Regions from separate parts of the Micromonospora taraxaci genome, predicted to be linked through region 4. Evidence: riboswitches for the same ligand, from Rfam matches in the RefSeq annotation. Region 4 holds a riboswitch; each other region holds the start of a gene.
What was found. A riboswitch is a leader RNA that binds a small molecule or an ion and turns the genes downstream of it on or off. The one in region 4 is predicted to bind cyclic di-AMP.
Positions count from the first base shown of each region.

Region 1 (5,444 bases), on a different contig from region 4:
CGGGCGCAGCTGAAGGTCAACCGGCAGAAGTCGGCGAGCCTGCAGAAGAAGATCGAGCCGCTCGCGTTGCAGAGCGAGTTGGCGCTCAACCGGGTGGGCGACCTCGCCTCCCGCTACTACATCTCCGGCCCGTCGCACGACATCGGTTCGCTGCTGGTCAGCGTCAAGCCGGACACGCTCACCGAGCAGCTCACCGTGCTCGACCGGCTTGCCGCGCAGGAGCGCAAGGAGGTCGAGGGTGTGCTGGCCGTGCGGGCCAAGTACGACGGTGAGAAGCAGAAGCTGGACGCGCTGATCACCACCCAGACCACGCAGCAGAACGAGCTGGCGGCCAAGAAGAAGCAGATCGACGCCGAAATCAAGCAGCTTGAGGCGTCAATGCCCAAGACCACGGTCAAGACCGCGGGCTGCCCGACGATCAACGGTGTGACCAGCTCGGCCGCCCAGAAGGCGATCAAGACTGCCTGCCAACAGGTCGGTGATCCGTACGTCTGGGGCGCCACCGGCCCGAACTCGTTCGACTGCTCGGGGCTGACCCAGTACGCCTACAAGTCGGCCGGGATCTCCCTCACTCACCACACCGGTGACCAGTGGAACGAGGGCAAGGCTGTCGCGCGAGCTGACGCCCGCCCCGGTGACCTGGTCTTCTTCTTCTCCGGCCTAACGCATGTCGGCCTGTATCTGGGTAACAACCAGATGGTGCACGCACCACGTGCCGGCAAACCGGTGCAGGTGTCCAGCATCAACACGATGCCGGTCGCCGGGTTCCGCAGACCTGGCTGATCCAGATCACGTACTGACGGCCCCCGGTCACCGACCGGGGGCCGTCGTGGTTCTCAGCGGGGCGCGCCCACCGGGGAGGGCAGCAGCTGCACGTCAGCGAGATCGACGTACATGATCCGGTGGCCGAACTGGATCTGCGCGTAGCGGTTCTTGCCGCGGATCACCGTCCAGTCGCCCGGCGACGAGCCGTCGAACGTGCTGGCCCGGTAGTACTCGCCGGCCAGCACCGCGCCGACGGCGTACCGCTGTCCGGCGGCCAGGGTGTACTGCAGCGGTGAGATCGTCTGGTAGGGCACCCCGTCCGGGTACGCCGCCTGCTCCGGGTACGCCCGTCCGTACACGGGGACAATCGTCCGTCCGGGTTTCGGCGTGGCCACGACGCCGACGGTCCAGCTGGCGGTCGGCGCGGACGCCGGGTTGTGGAACCAGGCCCGCTGCCCGAGGTACCAGATCGCGGTCCAGTCACCCTGCCGTCCGGCGAGCGCGTACGTCTGCCCGGCGGATGCCCGCGCCCCGTGGTCCGACACGGCCATCGTGTTCGGGGTGCCGTCCGGCCGGAGCGCGATGTCGTTGACCAGCGGCGCGTCCGCGGACGGTGCGCTCCGCAGCACCACCGACGATGAGCCGCGCGGCGCGCACGGCACACCTGCGGTGACGCATCCGGTGAACGCCGGTTGGTTGGTGGCGTAGTCCGGGTCGATCCGGACCAGCCCGGTGGCCGGGGTGCCGGTGTCCAGTCGCGGCGCGTGCAGCAGGTCGAAGTAGTGCGTCCAGTCCCAGTACGGGCCTGGATCCCAGTGCATCCCACGCACGGTCGAGGCGACGGTGCCGGGCACGTTGTCGTGGCCGATGATGTGCTGGCGGTCCAGCGGGATGCCCAGCCGCAGCGCCAGGTGCCGGACCAGCTTCGCCGAGGTCCGGTACATCGCCTCCGTGTACCAGGTGCCCTGCGCGGCGAAGCCCTCGTGTTCGAGACCGATCGACTTGGCGTTGACGTACCAGTTGCCCGCGTGCCAGCCGACGTCCTTGGTCTTCACGTGCTGGGCGATGTGCCCGTCGACCGAGCGCAGCGAGTAGTGCCAGCTCACGTACGTCGGGTCCTGGACGAGTTTCAGGGTCGTCGCCCAGCTCGCCTCGGTGTCGTGGATGACGATGTACTCGATCTTCTGCCGGGCGGGCCGGTCCGAAAGATCGTGGTTGCCGTAGTCCCCGTCGCCGAACGCCTCGTAGGGTGCGGGGATCCACTCGCAGGAGATGGTGCGCGGGCACTCCACCCCGTCCGGGCGGGCCAGCCGGCGTAGGCCCAGCCGGTCCAACCAGGAGCGCTGGGGCTGTACCGCGATCGCCGGCAGGGTGATTCGCTGACCGTCGTCGGTCACCCGGGACTCGCCTGCGGCGATGGTGGTGAAGACCTCGTCGGCGAAGGCCGCTGCGGCGTCGGCGCTGTCCGCACCGGCGTAGCGGGCCACCGCGCCGTACCAGGCCGCCGGATCGGTGTCCGCGCCGACCGGTGCACCCAACTCCCGCTGGTACGCGCTGAGCAGCGCAGCCCCGCCCCGGATGTTGACCTCCGCATCGGTGCGCAGCGCCTCGGGGGTGGCGCCGGTCAGCGCGGCTGCGGCGTCCACGGTCTGCAACGCGGCGGCGGCCGGCGCGGGGGCCTCGGCGGGTCGGGGCGCGGGCACCCGGGCGGGCCGGGAGTCGTCGCCGCGTGGGTCCTCGGCACCGGCATCGTGGTGGCCGCGCCCGGGTAGAGCGGCGACGTGGCGGGCGTCGGTCAGGTGCATCGGGCCGTAGCCACCACTCGTGCTCGGTGTGCCGGCGTTGCTGTCCCAGCGGGACTCCAGGTAGGAGACGCCGAGCAGCACACCGGCCGGTACGCCGTACTCCGTCGCCGCAGCGGCGTACTGCTGCTGGCGATCGGTGGTGGGTGCGGCGGCGGCCGCCGCCGAGAGTGGCACCGCGCTCGCGGCGGCGATGACGGTGGTGGCGAGCAGTGCGCGCCAGCCGGTCGACAGGGTTGGATGGTGCATCGAACCCCCTAGATTCTCGCGGGTAGAGGTCAGGTCACCATCGCGCCGCTGGAGAGTCCGCGTCAATACCTTTCCATCTATCGACTCGCTCAGAAAGAAATCTTCACACCGGGTCAGTGACCCCCACTCGATCGGTACGGAGTGTCACGGCCGCACGGGTTGCGGATTGGTAACAGGCGTCTCTACTCTGGTCATTCGTCGGCCCGATAGCAGCTCCGCCCAGCCCGGGCGGTAACGGACCGACACCGCCGAGTCGTTTCCGAGCGAACCGGGGACCCAGGTCCCTCGGGGTGAATCCGCAGCCACTGCGGTAGGGCGCCGACTTCCCGCCCGAACCCGTCAGCTAACCCGGTAGGCGGTCAGGAAGAAGGAGTACGGAACCCCGGTGGCACTCCATGCCCCGCGGCCGTCGTCCGAGCGGTCGGCAGCAGCCGGCCCGACGCCGATCGTGCCGCGCCCACGCTGGTCCCGCTTCACCACCGCTCTCGCCGCGCTGGTCGGCGTCGCCGTCGTCCTGACGGGCAGCGCCACGGCGGCCCACGCCGACCCGTCCGTCGCGGAGATCGAGCGTCAGATCGACGAGGACTGGAACAAACTCGAACCGATCATCGAACGGCACAACGCCACCCGGACCGACCTCGCCGTCAAGCGCAAGCAGGCGGACGCTCTGGCCACCCGCATCGCCCCGCTCGAACAGCAGGTCGACGCCGCGATGGACAAGGTCAGCGCCCTCGCCGTGCGGGCGTACAAGGGTGAGACCGTGTCGACCGTCAACGCGATGCTGGGCAGCCGGTCACCGAGCGAGGTGGTCAGTCAGCTCGAAATGCTCGACCGGTTCGCGCACAACCAGCAACAGGACGTACGCGAGGTGGCCGACCTGCGGGACGAGTTGGCCGCGCAGAAGGCGCCGCTGGACGAGATGGTGGCCCAGCTGACCCGTACCGAGGCTCAGCTGGCCGCGAAGAAGAAGCAGATCAACGAAGAGATCGACCGGCTGCAGAAGCTTCGCCTCAAGGTGTACGGCAACGGTGGCGGTGGTTCGTTGCGCCCCGCGCCCTGCCCCGGCAGCTATCCCGGCGGCGCCGCGGGCGTCGCGGTGAAGTTCGCCTGCGCACAGATCGGCAAGCCCTACGTGTGGGGCGCCGAGGGACCCAACTCGTACGACTGCTCCGGGCTGATGCTGGCCGCCTGGGCGAAGGCCGGTGTGTCGTTGCCGCACAACGCCGCCCAGCAGAGCCGCGTCACCAAGGACGTCAGCAAGGGCGACCTGCGCCCCGGCGACCTGGTCTTCTACTACAGCGACATCCACCACGTCGGCATGTACGTCGGCGGCGGCTGGGTGGTGCACGCCTCGCAGGCCGGCCAACCGGTCAAGATGAAGAAGGTCGACGACGGCCCGATCCACAGCTACGGCCGTCCAGGCTGATCGGGAGTGACCGAAGGGCCCGTCGCGATCCGTCGCGGCGGGCCCTCGTCGTCACGGGTTCAGCGGGTCGGCCAGGTGCGCCAGTGCTGCCAGGCGCGGCTCGGCGTCGGGCCCCGCTGGCCCTGGTAGCGGGATCCGTAGACCACCGAGCCGTACGGGTGCTCCGCCGGCGAGGAGAGCCGGAAGATGCAGAGCTGCCCGATCTTCATGCCCGGCCAGAGGGTGATCGGCAGGTTCGCCACGTTGGAGAGCTCCAGCGTCACGTGTCCGGAGAAGCCGGGGTCGATGAAGCCGGCGGTGGAGTGCGTGAGCAACCCGAGCCGGCCCAGTGAGCTCTTGCCTTCGAGTCGGCCGGCGAGCTGGTCACCCAGGGAGATGACCTCCAGCGTCGAGGCGAGCACGAACTCCCCCGGGTGCAGCACGAACGGCTCGCCGTCGGGCACCTCGACCGCCGAGGTCAGGTCGTCCTGCTGCATCGCCGGATCGATGTGGGTGTAGAGGTGGTTGTTGAAGACCCGGAACAGCCGGTCGAGTCGGACGTCGATGCTGGAGGGTTGGACCAGGGTGGGCTCGAACGGCTCCAGGCCCAGCGTGCCGGCCTTGATCTCGGAGACCAGGTCGCGGTCGGAGAGCAGCATCGGACCACCATAGCCGCGTTGCCGAAACCGGCCGGATTCGGTGCCGGTGACCAGCGCGTCGAGGTCGCCCGTCGTACATTTGTTCGATAGAATGCTCGCATGGCTTCCTGGTCCGATTTCGCCGCCGACGAGCCCCGACTCGCCGACGGGATCCGCGTTCTCCTTCAGCAGTACGGGCCGGGCTTCGGCTACCTGGCCACGGTCCGCGCCGACGGCGGGCCCCGCGTTCATCCGGTCTCCCCGGTCATCACGGACGAAGGTCTCTTCTGCTTCATCATCGACTCCCCGAAGCGCCGCGACCTCGAACGCGACGGCCGTTACGCGCTGCACTCGTTCCCCCCGGAGGAGAGCGACGACGAGGCCTACCTGGCGGGGCACGCTCGTCCGGTGACCGATCCGGTCCGGGTCGCGCGGCTGGCGCAGAGTGCCCGGGCCGAGCAGCAGGTCGACTGGCGGTTGTTCGAGTTCACCGTCGACGTGGCAATGCTGACCCGCCGCGAGCAGCACGTCGCCGGCGTCCCGGGTGTCACGCCGAGCCGGCCGGCTGTCCGGGTCTGGCTGGAC
Region 1 covers NZ_VIWZ01000001.1:191,533-196,976, reverse strand. Annotated here, with positions in the region: gene FHU34_RS00980 (C40 family peptidase) at 1-783, shown strand, start outside; gene FHU34_RS00975 (N-acetylmuramoyl-L-alanine amidase) at 837-2,816, opposite strand; cyclic di-AMP (ydaO/yuaA leader) riboswitch at 3,053-3,188, shown strand; gene FHU34_RS00970 (C40 family peptidase) at 3,202-4,242, shown strand; gene dcd (dCTP deaminase) at 4,302-4,880, opposite strand; gene FHU34_RS00960 (pyridoxamine 5'-phosphate oxidase family protein) at 4,980-5,444, shown strand, end outside.
Region 1: another riboswitch for cyclic di-AMP. It lies ahead of FHU34_RS00970 (C40 family peptidase); the one in region 4 lies ahead of FHU34_RS30365 (coiled-coil domain-containing protein).

Region 2 (5,444 bases), on a different contig from region 4:
CGGCGGCGGAGATCCGTCGGCTCTACCCGGACCTGCCGCTGCCGACCGCCGTCCGGTCCACCGGCGTCGATCCGGTCGAGTTGGTGGTGCCCGCGACGGGGTTGGAGACCGCGACCGTGAAGGCCGCCGCCGACCTGCTGGCCGAGGTGGAGGGCACGGTCGGCGTGATCACGCCGGTGCCGCGTCGGGACGAGGTCGCCGGTTGGCTCGACGCGCTGGACGCGCCGAGGTTGCAGGTGGTCACCAGCCTGGAGGCCAAGGGCATGGAGTACGACGGAGTCGTGCTGGTCGCCCCGAGCGAGATCCGGGCGGATCCGGGTGCCGGGGTACGCACCCTGTACGTGGCGCTGTCCCGGGCCACCCAGCGACTCACCACCATCGACCCCACCGGCTGACCTGTCCGAGCGGCCACCGGTGGGAGGCGCGACCCGTACACTTGCACACATTGCGATGTGAACATACATTGGACCGGACCTCGGACGGCGGCGGAAGGTAATTCACGTGGGCGCAGGTCATGACCACCACCACGGGTCCGTCGCCAATGCCGCATACCAGCACCGGGGTCGACTCTGGGCGGCATTCGGGCTGCTCGCCACCCTGATGGTGGTCGAGGCGGTCACCGCCCTGCACACCGGGTCGCTCGCCCTGCTCTCCGACGCCGGGCACATGTTCACCGACGTGCTCGGCATCGGCATGGCGCTCGCCGCGATCACCGCGACCCGGCGGGCCACCGGCGACCCGCAGCGCACCTTCGGGCTCTACCGACTCGAGGTGCTCGCCGCACTGGCCAACGCCGTCCTGCTCTCCGGCGTCGCGGTCTACGTGGTGATCGAGGCGATCCGCCGCTTCGGCGACCCGCACGAGGTCATCACCGGTCCGATGCTCGTGGTGGCCGTCCTCGGCCTGCTCGCCAACATCGTCGCCTTCGCCCTCCTCCGCACCGGGGCCCGGGAGAGCATCAACATCCAGGGCGCCTACCTGGAGGTGCTCGGCGACCTGCTCGGCTCGGTCGGCGTGATCGGCGCGGCGCTGCTCATCACCGTCACCGACTGGTGGTGGGCCGACCCGCTCGTCGCCGTCGCCATCGGCGTGTTCATCCTGCCACGCACCTGGCGGCTGGCCCGGGCAGCCATCCGCATCCTGGTGCAGGCCGCACCGGAACACCTCCAGGTGACCGCCGTGCACGACCGGCTGGCCGCCGTTCCCGGCGTGGTCGAGGTGCACGACCTGCACGTCTGGACGCTCACCTCGGGCATGGACGTGGCCTCCGCACACCTCACCATGGAGCCCGGCGCAGAGGTCGGCGCGGTGCTCACCGCAGCGCGTACGGCCCTGCACAACGACTTCCGAATCGAGCACGCGACGTTGCAGATCGAACCGGGTGCCGCGTCCGGGGCGTGCGGCTCCATCGAGTGGTGAGGTGAGTCCCGCGTGAGGACGCACTCACCGTCCGTCACATTCGCTGCAGCCGCCCCACCAGTACCGGTAGGCTCTGTCCCGGCCGCCACCAGGCGGCGCCTCCCGGCGCCGGTGGTGGTCGTCGCCTAATCGCCCGCACGGGCGAACCGGGGAACCACGTTCCTGGGGTGCATCCGCGTCAGCGGTAGGGATCTTCCGTCCCGAACCCGTCAGCTAACCCGGTCGGCGGCTGACGGAAGGACTGCGCAGTGGCACCAGCACGACCACCTGCCGCCAAACTGGCGGCCCTGATCGTCGCGATGCTCGCTCTCGGCGTCGCGCTCCCGGCCGGCACCGCCTCGGCCGCTCCCCCGACCGGCCAGCGGGCCGCCGCACCCGACTCCGACGAAGAGGGCGGCACCCCGGCACTCCGAGCCCAATTGGAGGCCGCCAGCAAGGGCTACCTGGACGCCAAGCGCGCCCTGGACTCCTCCGTGCAGCGGCAGCAGCAGCTCACCACCCAACTGAAGACCCTCGAGGTCGAACTCGACCAGCGCAGCGGCAAGGTCGGCGAGATCGCCGGCGTCGCGTACCGCACCGGACGACTCAGCACGATCTCGGCGCTGCTCAACAGCAACACCCCGGAAGGCTTCATGGACCGGGCCGCCTCCCTGGACGCGGTGGCCGCCAACGAGGACCGGGTGCTGCGCGACCTCCTCACCAGCAAGGAGCAGGCCAACCGCACCCGGGTCGCCCTGGACGGTGAGATCAACGAACAGCGCAAGCAGGTCGCGGTGATGGCCAAGCGCAAGGAGCAGGCCGAGCGGGCCCTGACCGTCGCCACCACCCCGAAGCCGCAGACCACCGCCGACACGGACTCCAACCGGGGCACCTCCACCAGCAACGCGAAGGCCGCTCCGCGCAACTCCGACGGCTCCTGGCCGAAGGAGTCGTGCAACGTCGACGACCCCACGCCGGCCAGCGGCTGCATCACCCCGCGCACCCTGCACGCCCTCAACCAGGCCAAGGCCGCCGGCTTCACCCGGTACGTCTCCTGCCACCGCCCCAGCGGCTCCGGTGAGCACCCGAAGGGTCGGGCCTGCGACTTCGCCGCCCAGAAGGGTGGCTTCGGCGGCGACGCCACCGGCGGCGACAAGACGTACGGCAACAACCTGGCCGCGTACTTCATCCGCAACGCCGACCGGCTCGCCGTGCTGTACGTGATCTGGTACAGGCAGATCTGGCTGCCCAGCAGCGGATGGAAGTCGTACAGCGGGGCGGGTGGCGACCCGTCCAGCGACCACACCAACCACGTGCACCTGTCGGTCTACTGACCACTCGTGGCCGGTGCCCCCGTCGAGGGGCACCGGCCACGGCTACGTCGCGGGGCGTACACCCGATGTCGCCGGTCGTCGGACGACCCGGCCACTGTCGGCGGGCAGCATCGCGGTATGCCTCGGATCCCACCCACCGCCCGCAAGGCACTGCTCACCCTGCACCTGGTCACCTCGCTGGGCTGGCTCGGCGCGGACCTGGTGCTGCTCACCCTCGGCATCGCCGTACAGCGGGGCGCCGACCCGGCCGTCTTCTACCCGGTCGGTGCGGTGGTCGGCACCGTCCTGTTCGCACCGCTGAGCGTCCTGGTCTGGCTGATCGGTGTCGTCAGCGCGCTGCTCACCCCGTGGGGCCTCCTGCGCTACCGGTGGGTGCTGGTCAAGCTCGTGATCACCACGATGATGGTCGGGCTGGTGCTGTTCCTGCTCACCCCGAACCTGCGGCACGCCGGAGCGTTGGGCGCCGCCCTGCCCGCACGGGATCGCGCCGACCTGGTGATCGCGCCCGCGGTGTCGACCACCCTCATGATCATCGCGACGGTGCTGTCCACCTACAAGCCGTGGGGACGCCGGCACGCCGCCCGAACGACCAGCGCTCGCAAGCCGGTGCCCACGCCGCCGTGATCACGCTGCAACCACGATGTAGTGGTCTCCTGAGCGCCATCAGGCCACTACATCCATGATCGAGCGTGACCTTGACGGCTGTGGGCGCGCCGATCCGCTCCCGGGCGGCCGCGTCGGGTGTTCGCCCTCAAGATCCGCGCAACATCAGGGATAGTGCTGTCTCCCGAGCGTCGGAGGCAGCAACATCCGGGATATTGCGCGGATCTTGGCGCGGGCGCGCGGGCGGGCGGGTCAGGCGGCGGGTGGGGGGTCGCTGGCGCGTTCGAGGGCCGGCCCCAGTCGGGTGGCCAGGGCGAGGTGGGCGGCACGGGCCTGGCGGAACGCGTACCGGAACAGCGGGGTCGGCGCGGTCAGGGTGATCTCAACGTCGATCCGAACCAGGCCATCCGGCTCGGGGCGCAACCGGGTCTGGTTTCGCACAGTGGTGGCCGGCCACTGACGGGCCACCATGACGATCTCGTCGTCCTCGTTGATCAGCACGTCCGCGTGGTAGGTGGTCTTGAAGTGCAGCGGGCCGGCCGCCAAACGGTCGTTGATCGTGTAGCTGGCCTGCGCACCAGGTCGGGGCGGCAGTCGACGGACCCGGACGATCAGCGGGTGCAGCTCGCCCTGCCGGGTCAGGTCGCTGAGCATCGCCGCCGCGTGGGCCGGCGAGCACCGGGCCTGGACGGTGTAGCTGAAGGTATCGCTGGTGAGCACACCGTCTCCCGCCGTCGATGGTCGCACGATCGTCCCCTACCGATGTCTGACTGGCAACGCCCCGGCCGACGAACCCAGGGCGGCAGGACAGGGAGCTACTATTTGTCGCATTAGTGATGAATTACCCAAACGTGCTGGGGGCGGACACCATGAACGGCGACGATCCGGTGAGCGGGCACGTGATGGTCTTCGCGCCCACACCACAGCTGACCGTGACCCTGGACCAGCCCAACGACCACCCCGAGTTGCACCTGCACCCCGGCGGGCAGGGGGTCTGGCAGGCCCGGATGGTGATGTCGCTCGGCGTCGACGTGGTGCTCTGCGCAGCCCTCGGCGGCGAGATCGGCCAGGTGTTGGAGCCACTGCTGGTCAGCGAGGGCGTCGACCTGAAGGTGGTGGTCCGTGACTCCGGCAGCGGCGGGTACGTGCACGACCGCCGGGGCGGGTCCCGGCAGGAGATCGCCGACGTACCCGGGCAGCCGTTGAGCCGACACGAGCTCGACGAGCTGTACAACCTGGCCCTCGGCGAGGGCCTGAGGGCCGCTGTGAGCATTCTCAGCGGGCCGAACGCGCCGTGGCTCGTCCCCGCCGACCTGTACCGGCGTTTCGCGGCGGACCTTGGCGCCAACGGCGGCCGGGTCGTGGTCGACCTCTCCGGCGATCATCTCGCCGCGGTGCTGGAGAGCGGCGTGTTCTTCCTCAAGGTGAGCCACGAGGAGTTGATCCGCGACGGCCGCGCCCGCACCGACGACACCGTCGAACTGACCCAGGCCATGTACGAGCTGCACGCGGCCGGCGCCGAGACGGTGGTGGTGAGCCGGGCCGACCAGCCGGCGCTCGCGCTCATCGACGGGGAGTTGTTCGAGGTCGAGATGCCCCGACTGGAGGCCGCCGACCCGCGTGGCGCGGGCGACTCGATGACCGCCGGGGTGGCCGCCATCGTGGCCAGCGGCGGAGACATCCGGACCGCCATCCGGACCGGTGCCGCGGCCGGCGCGCTCAACGTGACCCGGCACGGCCTGGGCACCGGACGGCTGGACTCGATCACCGGCCTGGTGGACCGAGTCCGACTGGTGCCGGCGGACAGCCGGCCACAGGAGCGGACTACCCCTGACGAACTGGCCGACCGGGTGGTCGACCGATGACAGTGCGGGTGTTGATCACCAACGACGACGGGATAGCCGCGCCCGGCATCCAGGCCCTCGCCTGGGCGGCCGTGCAGCGGGGCCTGGACGTGGTGGTCGCCGCGCCACTGGAGGAGGCGAGCGGCACCAGCGCCGCGATGAGCGCCATGGAACGGGACGGGAGGGTCGTCGTGAACGACCACCCGCTACCGGACCTGGCGGGAGTGCCGGCGTACGGAGTGGGCGGCTCCCCCGGCTTCATCAC
Region 2 covers NZ_VIWZ01000001.1:1,878,183-1,883,626, reverse strand. Annotated here, with positions in the region: gene FHU34_RS08970 (HelD family protein) at 1-395, shown strand, start outside; gene FHU34_RS08965 (cation diffusion facilitator family transporter) at 502-1,419, shown strand; cyclic di-AMP (ydaO/yuaA leader) riboswitch at 1,532-1,663, shown strand; gene FHU34_RS08960 (coiled-coil domain-containing protein) at 1,668-2,732, shown strand; gene FHU34_RS08955 (hypothetical protein) at 2,850-3,356, shown strand; gene FHU34_RS08950 (SRPBCC family protein) at 3,588-4,055, opposite strand; gene FHU34_RS08945 (1-phosphofructokinase family hexose kinase) at 4,238-5,200, shown strand; gene surE (5'/3'-nucleotidase SurE) at 5,197-5,444, shown strand, end outside.
Region 2: another riboswitch for cyclic di-AMP. It lies ahead of FHU34_RS08960 (coiled-coil domain-containing protein); the one in region 4 lies ahead of FHU34_RS30365 (coiled-coil domain-containing protein).

Region 3 (5,444 bases), on a different contig from region 4:
TCGCGTTGGAGAACCTGCTGCTGTTGCAGGCGTGGGACCCCCGGATGGGCTGGTTCTACAGCGTCAACACGGTGAGCTGGTCGCTCTCCTGCGAGTTCTTCTTCTACCTGTGCCTGCCCCTGGCGCTGCCGCTGCTACGCCGGGCCAGCCCGAAGCTGCTCTGGGTGCTGATCGTCGCGCTGCCGCTGCTGATCCTCGCGCTCTGGCCGGCCCAGCAGTTGGTGCCGGAGGTGAGCCGGTGGTGGTTCACCCAGATCTTCCCGCCCGTACGGTCGCTCGAGTTCTGGTTGGGCGCCGTCGCGGCCGAGCTGATGCGGCGGGGTCTCTGGCGCGGCCCGGGGCTCACCGTCGCCAGCCTGGTCTTCGTGGGCACCTGGGTGGCGGCCGCGCAGTGGATCCGCGCGGAGCTGTGGACGACGCTGCTCGCCGTCGCGTACCTGCTGGTGATCACCGCCGCCGCGGACGCCGACGTGCGGGACAAGCGCTCCCCGTGGCGGTCCCGGCCGCTGGTCTGGCTCGGGGAGGTCTCCTTCGCCTTCTACCTGGTCCACGTCCTGGTGATGACGAGCGTGCTGCGGTGGAGCGGTGACTGGGGGACCGGGTTCACGGGCTGGCGCGGGCCGGCCGTGGTGCTCGGCTTCCTGGCGGTGAACCTGGTCCTCGCCGGGCTGCTGCACCGCTTCGTGGAGACGCCGATGATGCGTCGACTCGCACCGCGCCGCCCAGCTCGTCCGGCGTCCGTCCCCCGCCAACGCGCGGGCGGTCCCGACGCCGCCGGGGAGAGCGGGCAGCAGACCAACGGTCGATCAACGTACGCCGACTCGCGCTGACACCGTCCACCCTGCTCAGTGGGGTTCGGCGCGGCGTGCGACGACACGCCCGTGGTCGGTGCGTCGAGGTCGGCACGACGGTAGCGTGAGGTCGTGCTTCCGGTCGCGTTCACCTGTCCGCTGTGGTGGGTGGCGCGCTGGGCGACGCGGGTGCTGACCAGCCTCGCCGTCGTCGCGGCCCTGGCGCTCGGCGCGGGCCCGGCCTCGGCCGCTGTGCCAACTCCGTTCGCCCTCGGCGCACTCCCGGCGACCTGCCCGTCCACCTCCGCGCAGGGGGCGGTGCACGAGGCGCAGGCGACGACCGAGGAGCCCGTCGAGGAATTCTCCTCGGCGTGGTCGGTCGACCCGCAATCGGCTCCGCCCGGCGACCAGGCCACTGCCCGGACCGGCCCGCTGCCGGTGCGCGCGGCCGGGTCCGACCGGCTGCCCCTGGTCCACGGCCCGAGCAGCCGGGCACCCCGGGCGCCACCCGGGCGCTGAGTCACCGGGACGAGCGTCCCGCCCGCCGCGCCTGTCGACCCACCAGCTCCGCGCCCCACCGGCCCGTGCTCCGCCCTGGCCCGGTGGCGGTGGGGCTCCCCATCGCATCGCTCTCTCCCGAGGTGCCGACCATGGAGACCGCCGTCTTCTACCAGTTCGTGACCGAGGTGCCGCAGGCCGCCGCCATCTGGTCCACCCTGTTCCTGCTGGCCCTGGGCGTACTCGCCCTGCTGGTGGCCCGCCCCGAGCGGGACACACCCTCGGACGACCCGCGCACGGCCGCCCCCACCGCTCGTGAGGTGGCCGCCGCCGAGGCTGCCGACCTGCGCCGGTACGCCGAGGAGGTAGCGGTCGCCGCGACCGGCGCGGCCAGGACCGCGCAGCGGCGACGTGCTGACTGGCTGACCGCTCAGGAGGAGATGGAGCGGGCCTGGTGCGCCTACGACGAGGCGGACACCGCCGCCCGTCGCTTCGCCGGCGCCGAGGCGCTGCCCACCCCGCAGACCCCCCGCACCCCGGCCGAGTACGCCGCCCGCGAGCGCTACCTGCACCGGGCCGCGATGACGGCGTACTGGCGGGGTGACCTGAGCATGGCGCAGCTCGGCGACGTGTTCGCGCACCGGCGCGGCTGGGATCCCCGGCGGCACCCGGTCGAGCAGGAGGTGCTGTTCAGCCGGACGATCCGGGACGCCAGGCTGGCCGACTACCAGGCCGCCGCATCCCGGGAGCGTGCTGCCTGGCGGGACGCGGAACTGGCTGCCGACTCAGCGCGAGCCCTCGCAGCGGAGACCTGCGCGGCGGCGGCCCGGCTGCGACCGAACCCGCTACCCGCGCGCCGGGCGGTGACCGGTGTGTTCCGACCCGCTGTCGTGGCGCGGTGGCGGCCGGCGCGGGCGAGTTGAGCCCGATCCGTGACGTGAGCCGGCTCACGCCGACCGAGAATCGGGCGTCCGGCGCGATCGGCACGATTCTTCCGGTGAATCTGGTCGCATTCTCGGCGGCCTGTCCGGTTGTCGCCCGTAGGCGTCACCGTAACCGCTTGTCCCATCGAGTCACGTCAGCGGCAATACGCGCAGAAATTGCTACGCTATTTCAGGTTTACGCAGGTGGAGCTGGCTTGGCAGGGGTGCGGACGGGCCAGTACTGTCGTCCCGTCCGGTGCGGTAACCGATCGCAAGAGGCGACGCCGCGCCGACCCGCTCAATCGTGATGAACGAACCGGGGACCCACCAGTAAGTCCGGGGTGAATCCGCGAGCCACAGCCCGCGGTAGGGCGATCTTCCCGCCCGAATCCGTCAGCTAACCCGGTAGGCGGTGTCGGAAGGAGTTCCATCCTCGTGCAGCACCTTTCCACCCCTCGGTTGTTCCCTCGCCTCCACGGCGCAGCGGTGCCCCCGCTCATTCGTCCAGTGACGGTGAGCTGACCCCCGGGTCATCGCCTCACCGCCCGGCCACGCCGGGCGTTCCCCTGAGCGGTTCACCATCCGCGGACCACGGTCCGCGCGCTGGCGCCTGCCCGGATACCGGTCCGGTCGCCGGTGTGCCGCTCTCCCCCCGATCCGTGGAGGACCCCGTGAAGCACACCCTGCAGCGTCAGCTCCGCCGTTTCGCCACCGAGCGCCCGTACCAGATCGTTGCCGCCTCCGCCGCGGCCCTCGCGATCGCCACCACCACCGGCGCCCTGCTCACCACCGCCGACGACGCACCCGCCGGCCAGCGCACCGCGACCACCGTCGCCGAGATGCGCAGCGACGTTGCCGCCTCCCGCGGCGAGGTGCGTGAGGCGTCCCCGTCGGCCAGCGCCGCGCCGAGCACCGCCGCCCCGGCCACCAGCGCCGCGTCGCCGGCGGCCAAGGCGAAGGCCAACCCCGACCTCACCCGTAAGCCGACGCCGCCGAAGCCACCCGCGACCAAGGTGCTGGCCTACGACTACGAGGCGCAGAACACGTACTACAACTGCGGCCCGGCGGCCACCCGGAACGCCCTCAGCGCCACCGGTATCGACCGCACCCAGGAGGAGCTCGGCGCCGAGCTGGGCACCACCGAGATGGGCACCAACTCGGCCGAGGACACCACCCGCGTCCTCAACGCCGAGGTGAAGGGTTCCCCGTACCGGACTCGGATGTTCGCCGGCGCCCCCAGCCCGGCCCAGATGGACCGGCTCCAGGCCGACGTCGTCAAGGCCATCACCGACGGCCGTGGCGTGGTCGCGAACGTCGTCGGCGACGCCGTCGACACCAACGGCGGTTACCACTCCTACGGCGGCGGGCACTACATCGCCGTCGTGGGTTACAAGGACAACGGCCGCACCGTGCGGATCGCCGACTCGGCCAACGCGGCCGACCCGTCGTACTGGATCACCACCATCGACCTGGCCAACTGGATCGCCAGCCGGGGCTACTCCGCCTGACCCAGGCACGCTGACCGCCGCGGGCGTCGTCCCCCACAAGGGGGCGGCGCCCGCGGCGTTTTTCGTCGGTGCCGTCAGCGTCGCGCGGGAAGCGGCGTGGATGACGACTCTCGTACCGGGCCGTGAACCGTGGGAGACTGCGGCCGTGGTGGATGAATCGGGTGGTCAAGCCGGTCGCGGGCGGGTCCTGCTGCTCCTGCACGGAATGGGCACGACCGGGGACGTCTGGTTGCCGTGGGCGCCGCTGCTGGAGCAGCGCTGGGCGGGGCGGTGGCTGGCACCGGACCTCGCCGGCCACGGCTGGGCGGAGCCGCTGCCGTCGTACACCTTTGCGGGGTTCGCCGACCGGATAGCGCGCGGCCTGGCGCTCGGCGACCGGCTCGTCGTGCTCGGGCACTCGCTGGGCGGGGTGGTCGGCCTCGCGCTGGCCGCGAACGCCGCCGGGGCGCCCGTGGACGCCGTGGTCGGGCTGGGCATCAAGGCCGTCTGGTCACCCGACGAGCTGGCCCGCGCCGCCGACCTCGCCGCCCGTCCGGTCAGCTGGTTCGCCACCCGCGCCGAGGCGGCACGCCGCTACCTTCGGGTGTCCGGCCTGGCCGGCCTGGTCCCGCCGGACCATCCGGTGGTGGACGCCGGCCTGCGTCAGGTCGACGGCCGGTGGCGTCTCGCCATGGACCCGACCGCGTTCGCCGTCGGCGAGCCCGACCTGGCCGCGCTGCTGGCGGCGACCGACGCGCCGGTCGTGCTGGCGCGCGGGGAACACGACCCGATGGTCAGCGACGAACAACTCAAGGAGTACGGGGTGCCGGTCGCCACGCTGCCCGGTCTCGGCCACAATGCGCACGTGGAGGACCCGGCGGCCGTGCTGGCGCTGCTCGACCCGTATCGCTGAGCGGTCCCGAGCGGAAATATCGGTCGTGCGACCGGGCTCCCGACGCCTACATTCGCCCGGATGCCTGCCGTTGATCCGTCCCTTGTGGTCAGCGTGAGCCTGAATGTCGTCGACTCTCGACTCGACGATGCCGCGCGTCGGTGCCGATCCCTGGTCGCCTCGCTCGGCGCGGTGGGTCTGGTGGCGTCCCGCACCGAAGCGGACCATCCCCGCGACGGGGTGAACGTCGACCTGACGCTGATGCCGTCCGTCCCGTCCGCTCCGGGCGCTGAGGCGGTCCGTCACCTGGCCGCGCCACTGCTGACGCGCTTCCGGTGGAGCCGTGGCGATCTCGAGGTGGACGAATCGGCGGCCGGTCACCCGACGGGTTTCGCCGCCGGTCGGGAGCGGACGACCGACGGCGTGACGCCGATCTGCGTGTCCATCTGCGCGGCCGCCGACACCGAAGGCGAGTGGTGGGACCCGCCGGAGTGGCTGCCCGCCGACGAATCCGTCGTTCCTGTCCGGCGACGGGTCAGGCGGCTGCCGGCTGCGGCGTCCGACGACGACGTCGTGGCCCGGGTGCACGCCCGGCTGACCGCCCCCGATCTCGACACGGCTCTGGTCCGCTGCCTTCCGCTGCTCGGGCGGCCGGACGTGTGGTCCGTCGACCTGCGACAGATGGCGACCGACGACGGCGTCTGGAGTCTGGCCCTGCTCCTGGTGCTGCCTCTGGTCGACGTGTCACCGCAGGCTCCCTTCGGGACCGCTGTGGACGCCCTGGCCGCCGAGTTCGGATCGCCGTCGGGGCACCTACGCAGGTCACCGTTTGGAACGTGGATGGTGGCGGCGA
Region 3 covers NZ_VIWZ01000001.1:5,312,154-5,317,597, reverse strand. Annotated here, with positions in the region: gene FHU34_RS24030 (acyltransferase family protein) at 1-830, shown strand, start outside; gene FHU34_RS24025 (hypothetical protein) at 924-1,310, shown strand; gene FHU34_RS24020 (hypothetical protein) at 1,442-2,212, shown strand; cyclic di-AMP (ydaO/yuaA leader) riboswitch at 2,498-2,639, shown strand; gene FHU34_RS24015 (C39 family peptidase) at 2,872-3,720, shown strand; gene FHU34_RS24010 (alpha/beta fold hydrolase) at 3,866-4,612, shown strand; gene FHU34_RS24005 (hypothetical protein) at 4,673-5,444, shown strand, end outside.
Region 3: another riboswitch for cyclic di-AMP. It lies ahead of FHU34_RS24015 (C39 family peptidase); the one in region 4 lies ahead of FHU34_RS30365 (coiled-coil domain-containing protein).

Region 4 (5,444 bases):
GACAGTGCTCGGTACCCCGCTCGTGGTGGTGCTCGGTCACGACTCGTGCGGCGCGGTGCAGGCGGCCCGGGAGGCCGCCGCGACCGGCACCCGACCGCCGGGGCACCTGCCCGCGGTGGTCGACGCCGTGCTGCCCAGCCTGCGCCGGGCCGAGGCCGAGGGTGTGCAGGACATCGACGGCATCGTCGACGTCCACATCGCACAGACCGTCGAGACGTTGCTCGGCCAGTCGCCCGTGCTGGCCGGTGCGGTGGCGCAGGGGCGGTGCGCGGTGGTGGGTGTGTCGTACCGGCTCGCCGCTGGAGAGGTGCGCGCGGTGGCCGCCGTGCCGGCCGGCCTCACGACGCTCGACGCCGACCCGGCAGCGCCCGCCGCGGCCTGACACGACGAGGGCCGCGCGTTTCGGGGCCTGACGCGAGACGAGGGCCGCTCCGCGCGACGCGGAACGGCCCTCGACGAATGTCCTGCGGGTCAGAGCAGCGACATGTGGACGTGGTCGGTGTGGTTCGACGGCCCGCTGTACGAACTCCAACCGGTCGCCGGGAACCAGATCTGCCGGTTCCAGATGACGTAGTAGATGCCCAGCCGGTCGGCGTTACGGATGAGGAAGGCGGCGACGTTGTTGCCGTACTTCCGGGTGTCGTCGTTGTGCCACGGGGCGAAGCCGCTCTTCTGCAACGACCAGTCGCAGGCGCGGCCCTTCGGGTGCTCCCACGGCCCACCGGAGCGGTAGCAGCCGACGAACCGGTTGAAGCCGGCCGCCTTGACCTCCTTGTACGCGTGCAGCGTGCGGGGCGTGACGCAGCCGGACGTGGTCGGGTCCTTCTCGCTGCACGACTGCGGCTTCCAGTCACCGTCGGCGGTGCGACCCGGGCCGATCTTGGCGACCTTCGAGGTGGCGTCGACCAGGCCGCCGGTGAAGCCCTTGCCGCCGACGAGGGAGAGCGCCTTGTCCGCCTCGCTCTTGCGCTTGGCCATCAGGGCGGTCTGCTTCTGCTGCTCGCGGACCTCCGCGTCGAGAAGTAGCTTGGCCTGCTCGGCGCGGGCCTTCACCGCGTTGACCTCGGCGAGCTTCTTCTCGTTGACCATGTTCATCTCGTCGAGCAGCGAGGCCCGCTGGACGAACGCGTCGGGAGCCTTGCTCTCCAGCAGCATCGCGAGCGCGCCGATCCGGCCGGTCCGGTACGACTGGGCGGCGATCTGCCCGACCTGGGGGGCCAGCGCGTCCAGGTCGGCCCGGGCCCGATCGACCTGCTGCGTCAGCTCGCTCTGCCGCTTCTTGGACTTGTCCAGTTGGGACTTGGCGGCGGAGTAGTCGCGGTTGGCCTGCTCGATGACGTCGGTGAGCAGCTTTGGCTCGCCGTCCTCCTCGTGCCCGGACGGGGTGGGAGTCGTCGGGGCGGCGTGGGCCGGGAGGGGCCCGGCGAGCACGGTGAGTGCGGCGATCACGGCCACCACGGGTGTCAACCAGCGGCGTAGGGGTGCCGTCACAATGTTCCCTTCCGTCGACCGCCGACCGGGTTAGCTGACGGGTTCGGGGCGGAAGTGGCCCCTACCGCTGACGCGGATTCACCCCACGTACCTGGGTCCCCGGCTCGCCGGTTGGCGATTGGGCGGTGGCACCGCAGACGCCGCTTCGCGCCTTCATCGGTGACCGGCAGCGAGGTTACCCGAGAGTCGACCGGGTGAGCTACGCCTGGATGCCGACCAAAAGTGTCATTTCGCCATAGCGTTGAGTGACCAGTGACGCGGTTCTCAGGGTGGAGGCCCGATCTGGTCACGCTGAGGAGTGTCACCATGTCGTATCCGTGCTCCTGTTCGGCTCCGGCCACCGGTCGGCGGCGGTAGATGGGGGTGGAGTCCGCGTCGGGTCCGACTCGTCGGGGTGACCCGTTCGCGGTGAGATCAGTGCGGCCAGTGCCTCCGCCCGGTCCGTCTGCGGTCGCGGGGCGGAAGCGTCGGCGGGCGACGTGGCGTCGGTGCGACCGGCGGCGGGCGACAGAGCGTCGGTGCGACCGGCGGCGGTCACCACCGCCGCCAGTCCGGTGGTCAGCGGCACGGCGGCGATCAGGCCGAGGGTGGCGACCGCGCTGCGGACGATCTCCTGGGCGAGGAACTCGCTGGTGAGGATCTGCCCGATCGGCCGCGCGTCCGCGGTGAGCAGGAGCAACAGCGGCAGCGACGCGCCCGCGTACGCCAGCACGATGGTGTTGACAGTGGACGCGATGTGCGCCCGACCGACCCGGGTTGCCGCGCGGTACAGCTGCAACCGGGTCAGGCCGGGGTTGGCGTGCGCCAGTTCGGTGACGGTGGCCGCCTGGGTGACTGTCACGTCGTCGAGCACCCCGAGCGATCCGATGATGATTCCGGCGAGCAGCAGGCCGTGCAGGTCCACGTCGCCCTGGAACATCGACAGGGTGGTGGCTTCCTCGCTGCCGAAGCCGGTGAGGTGGGTCGCGGCGGTGGCGACGGTGGCGAGCACGCCGGTCAACACCAGGCTGCCCAGGGTGCCGAGCACCGCTACCGAGGTCTGTGCGCTGACCCCGTGTGTCAGGTAGAGCACCACGAACATGATCAGGGCGGCGCCGACCACCGCCACCAGCAGGGGTGACTTCCCCGCGCCGATACCCGGCAGTACGAAGGTGAGCAGGATGGCGAAGCTGGCGGCCAGCCCGGCGAGCGCGGCGAGACCCCGCCACCGACCGAACGCGACGATCGCGGCGGCGAAGACGACGGCCAACCACAGCATCGGGGTGCCCCGCTGGTGCTCGGCGACGTTCCAGTTGCTGATGGTGGGATCGGTGGGGTCGGTCAGCTCGACCAGGATGACCTCGTCGCCGACCTCCACCCGGGGTGCGCCCGGCCCGTCGGGCACCGGCGTCTCGACCTGCTGTCCGGCCGACGGCCCGTCGTCCACGCGGACGTCGACAGTGCCGCAGCGCCCGTCGCCGACGCGCGGTGTGCCCTCGGGGCTCGACGGCGACGGCGGGCACGGCTCCATCACCACCCGGGTCACAGTGCCGCTGTAGCGCGGCACGTCCGCCCCGCCGTCGGACTGTGGTGACCCGCCGCGCGGCCAGAGGAGCACGGCCGCGATGACGGTGGCGACGAAGAGAGGCACCACGGTCATGACGAGGATCCGTCGCACCCGGGGCGGGGCGGACGGAGCGGGACGGGCGTGGTCGGAACCCAAGGTGAGACTCCCAACGATCCGGTGCGGGGTACGTGTCAGTGGGCCGGTCGGTTCACCGTCACTGCGGAAACGTGGTGGGGGAACGCGATGGTTCGCCGGCTGACGACCGCTCGGTCACGGACGGTAGGGTCGGACCCGACCGGCCAGCCGCGACACCACCGCGCGCTGGCGCGGGTGCCCGTTCGTGCCTCGGTCTGCCGGGGGTCATCGTGGGAAATGCTAACCAGCACGGTCGGGGGATGCAGGTCGTGACGGAGTGTCGGTGGTGGAACCGCCCGCGTGGCGGTTCCCGGACCGGCATCGTGGAGACATGCCCGTGCCGTCACCGCCCGACCCCGGCCAGCACGCCCCGGCCGCGTCACCGCAGCACGACAAGCACGCCGGGCACGACAAGCACGCCGGGCACGATCCCGAGATGTTCCGTCGGCGCTTCTGGATCTGTCTGGCTCTCACGGTCCCGGTGGTCCTGACCAGCCACCTGGTGTGGGATCAGTTGGGCCTGGGTTGGGACGTACCCGGCCGCTCGTGGGTGGGCCCGGTGCTCGGCTCGGTGGTGTTCTGGTGGGGCGGCTGGCCGTTCCTCGTGGGTGTGGTGCGGGAGGTGCGGGACCGCGCGCCCGGGATGATGCTGCTGGTCGCGATGGCGATCACCGTCGCCTACGCCGCGTCCCTGGCGACCAGCGTGGGCGCCTTCGACCTGGACTTCTGGTGGGAGTTGGCCGCCCTGGTCACCATCATGCTGCTCGGCCACTGGCAGGAGATGAAGGCCATCGGGCAGGCCCGGGGAGCGCTCGCGGCGCTGGCCGCGCTGCTGCCGGACGAGACCGAGCGCGTCGCGGCGGACGGACAGGTCGAGGCGGTGGCGGTGTCCGACCTGCGGGTCGGTGACGTAGTGCTGGTCCGCCCGGGCGGTCGGGTGCCGGCGGATGGCCGCATCGTCGACGGTGACGCCGAGTTGGACGAGTCGATGATCACCGGTGAGTCACGGCCGGTCGCCCGGTCCGCGGGTGACCGGGTGGTGGCCGGCACGGTGGCCACCGACTCGGCGATCCGGGTACGCGTCGAGGCGCTGGGTGAGCAGACCGCGCTCGCCGGCATCCAGCGGATGGTCGCGCAGGCCCAGGGTTCCGGCGGGCGGGCCCAACTGCTGGCCGACCGGTTCGCCGCCGCGCTGTTCTACGTCGCCACCGGCACGGCCGTGCTGACCGTGCTGGTCTGGGCCGCGCTCGGTCGACCCGACGAGGCGGTGGTCCGCGCGGTCACCGTCCTGGTGATCGCCTGCCCACACGCCCTCGGTCTCGCCATTCCTCTCGTCGTCGCGCTCTCCACCGCGTTGGCCGCGCGGTCCGGGATCCTGGTGAAGGACCGGTTGGCGTTGGAGCGGATGCGGACCGTGGGCGCGGTGCTCTTCGACAAGACCGGCACGCTGACCCGGGGCGAACACGTGGTGACCGACGTGGCGACGGTGCCGGGCACCGAGCGGGACGAGGTGCTGCGGATCGCGGCGGGCGTCGAGTCGGACAGCGAGCATCCGCTGGCCCGCGCGATCGTGGCGGCGGCCGGGTCTGCCGGCCCGCTCCCGGCCGCCGGGTTCCGGTCGCTGCCGGGCCGCGGTGTGCGGGCGACAATCGACGGTACGGAGTACGCCGTGGGCGGTGCGGCGCTGCTGCGGGAACTGGGTCTGTCACTCCCGTACGAGCTGGAGGCGGCGACCGACGGGTGGTCGGCTCGGGGCGCTGCGGTGCTGCACCTGGTACGGCTGCCGGAGGCCGTGCTCGGCGCGTTCGCGCTGACCGACGAGGTGCGCCCGGAGGCCCGGCGGGCCGTCGACGAGCTGCGCGCCGAGGGTGTCCGGACCATCGCCATGATCACGGGTGACGCCCGCCCGGTGGCGGAGGCGGTCGCGGCCGAACTCGGCTTCCGGCCCGGCGTCGACGAGGTCTTCGCGGAGGTGCTGCCGGCGGAGAAGGACGAGCGGGTGGCCGACCTGCAACGGCGGGGGTTGACGGTGGCGATGGTCGGCGACGGGGTGAACGACGCGCCGGCGTTGGCCCGGGCGGACGTCGGCATCGCGATCGGCGCGGGCACCGACGTGGCGATCGAGTCCGCCGGAGTGGTGCTGGCGTCGTCGGACCCGCGCGGGGTGGGCGCCGTGGTCCGCCTGTCCCGGGCGTCGTACCGCACGATGCGTCAGAACCTGGCCTGGGCGGCGGGCTACAACGTGGTGGCGCTGCCGCTGGCGGCGGGGGTG
Region 4 covers NZ_VIWZ01000002.1:271,758-277,201, forward strand. Annotated here, with positions in the region: gene FHU34_RS30360 (carbonic anhydrase) at 1-382, shown strand, start outside; gene FHU34_RS30365 (coiled-coil domain-containing protein) at 472-1,491, opposite strand; cyclic di-AMP (ydaO/yuaA leader) riboswitch at 1,496-1,626, opposite strand; gene FHU34_RS30370 (YibE/F family protein) at 1,793-3,193, opposite strand; gene FHU34_RS30375 (heavy metal translocating P-type ATPase) at 3,504-5,444, shown strand, end outside.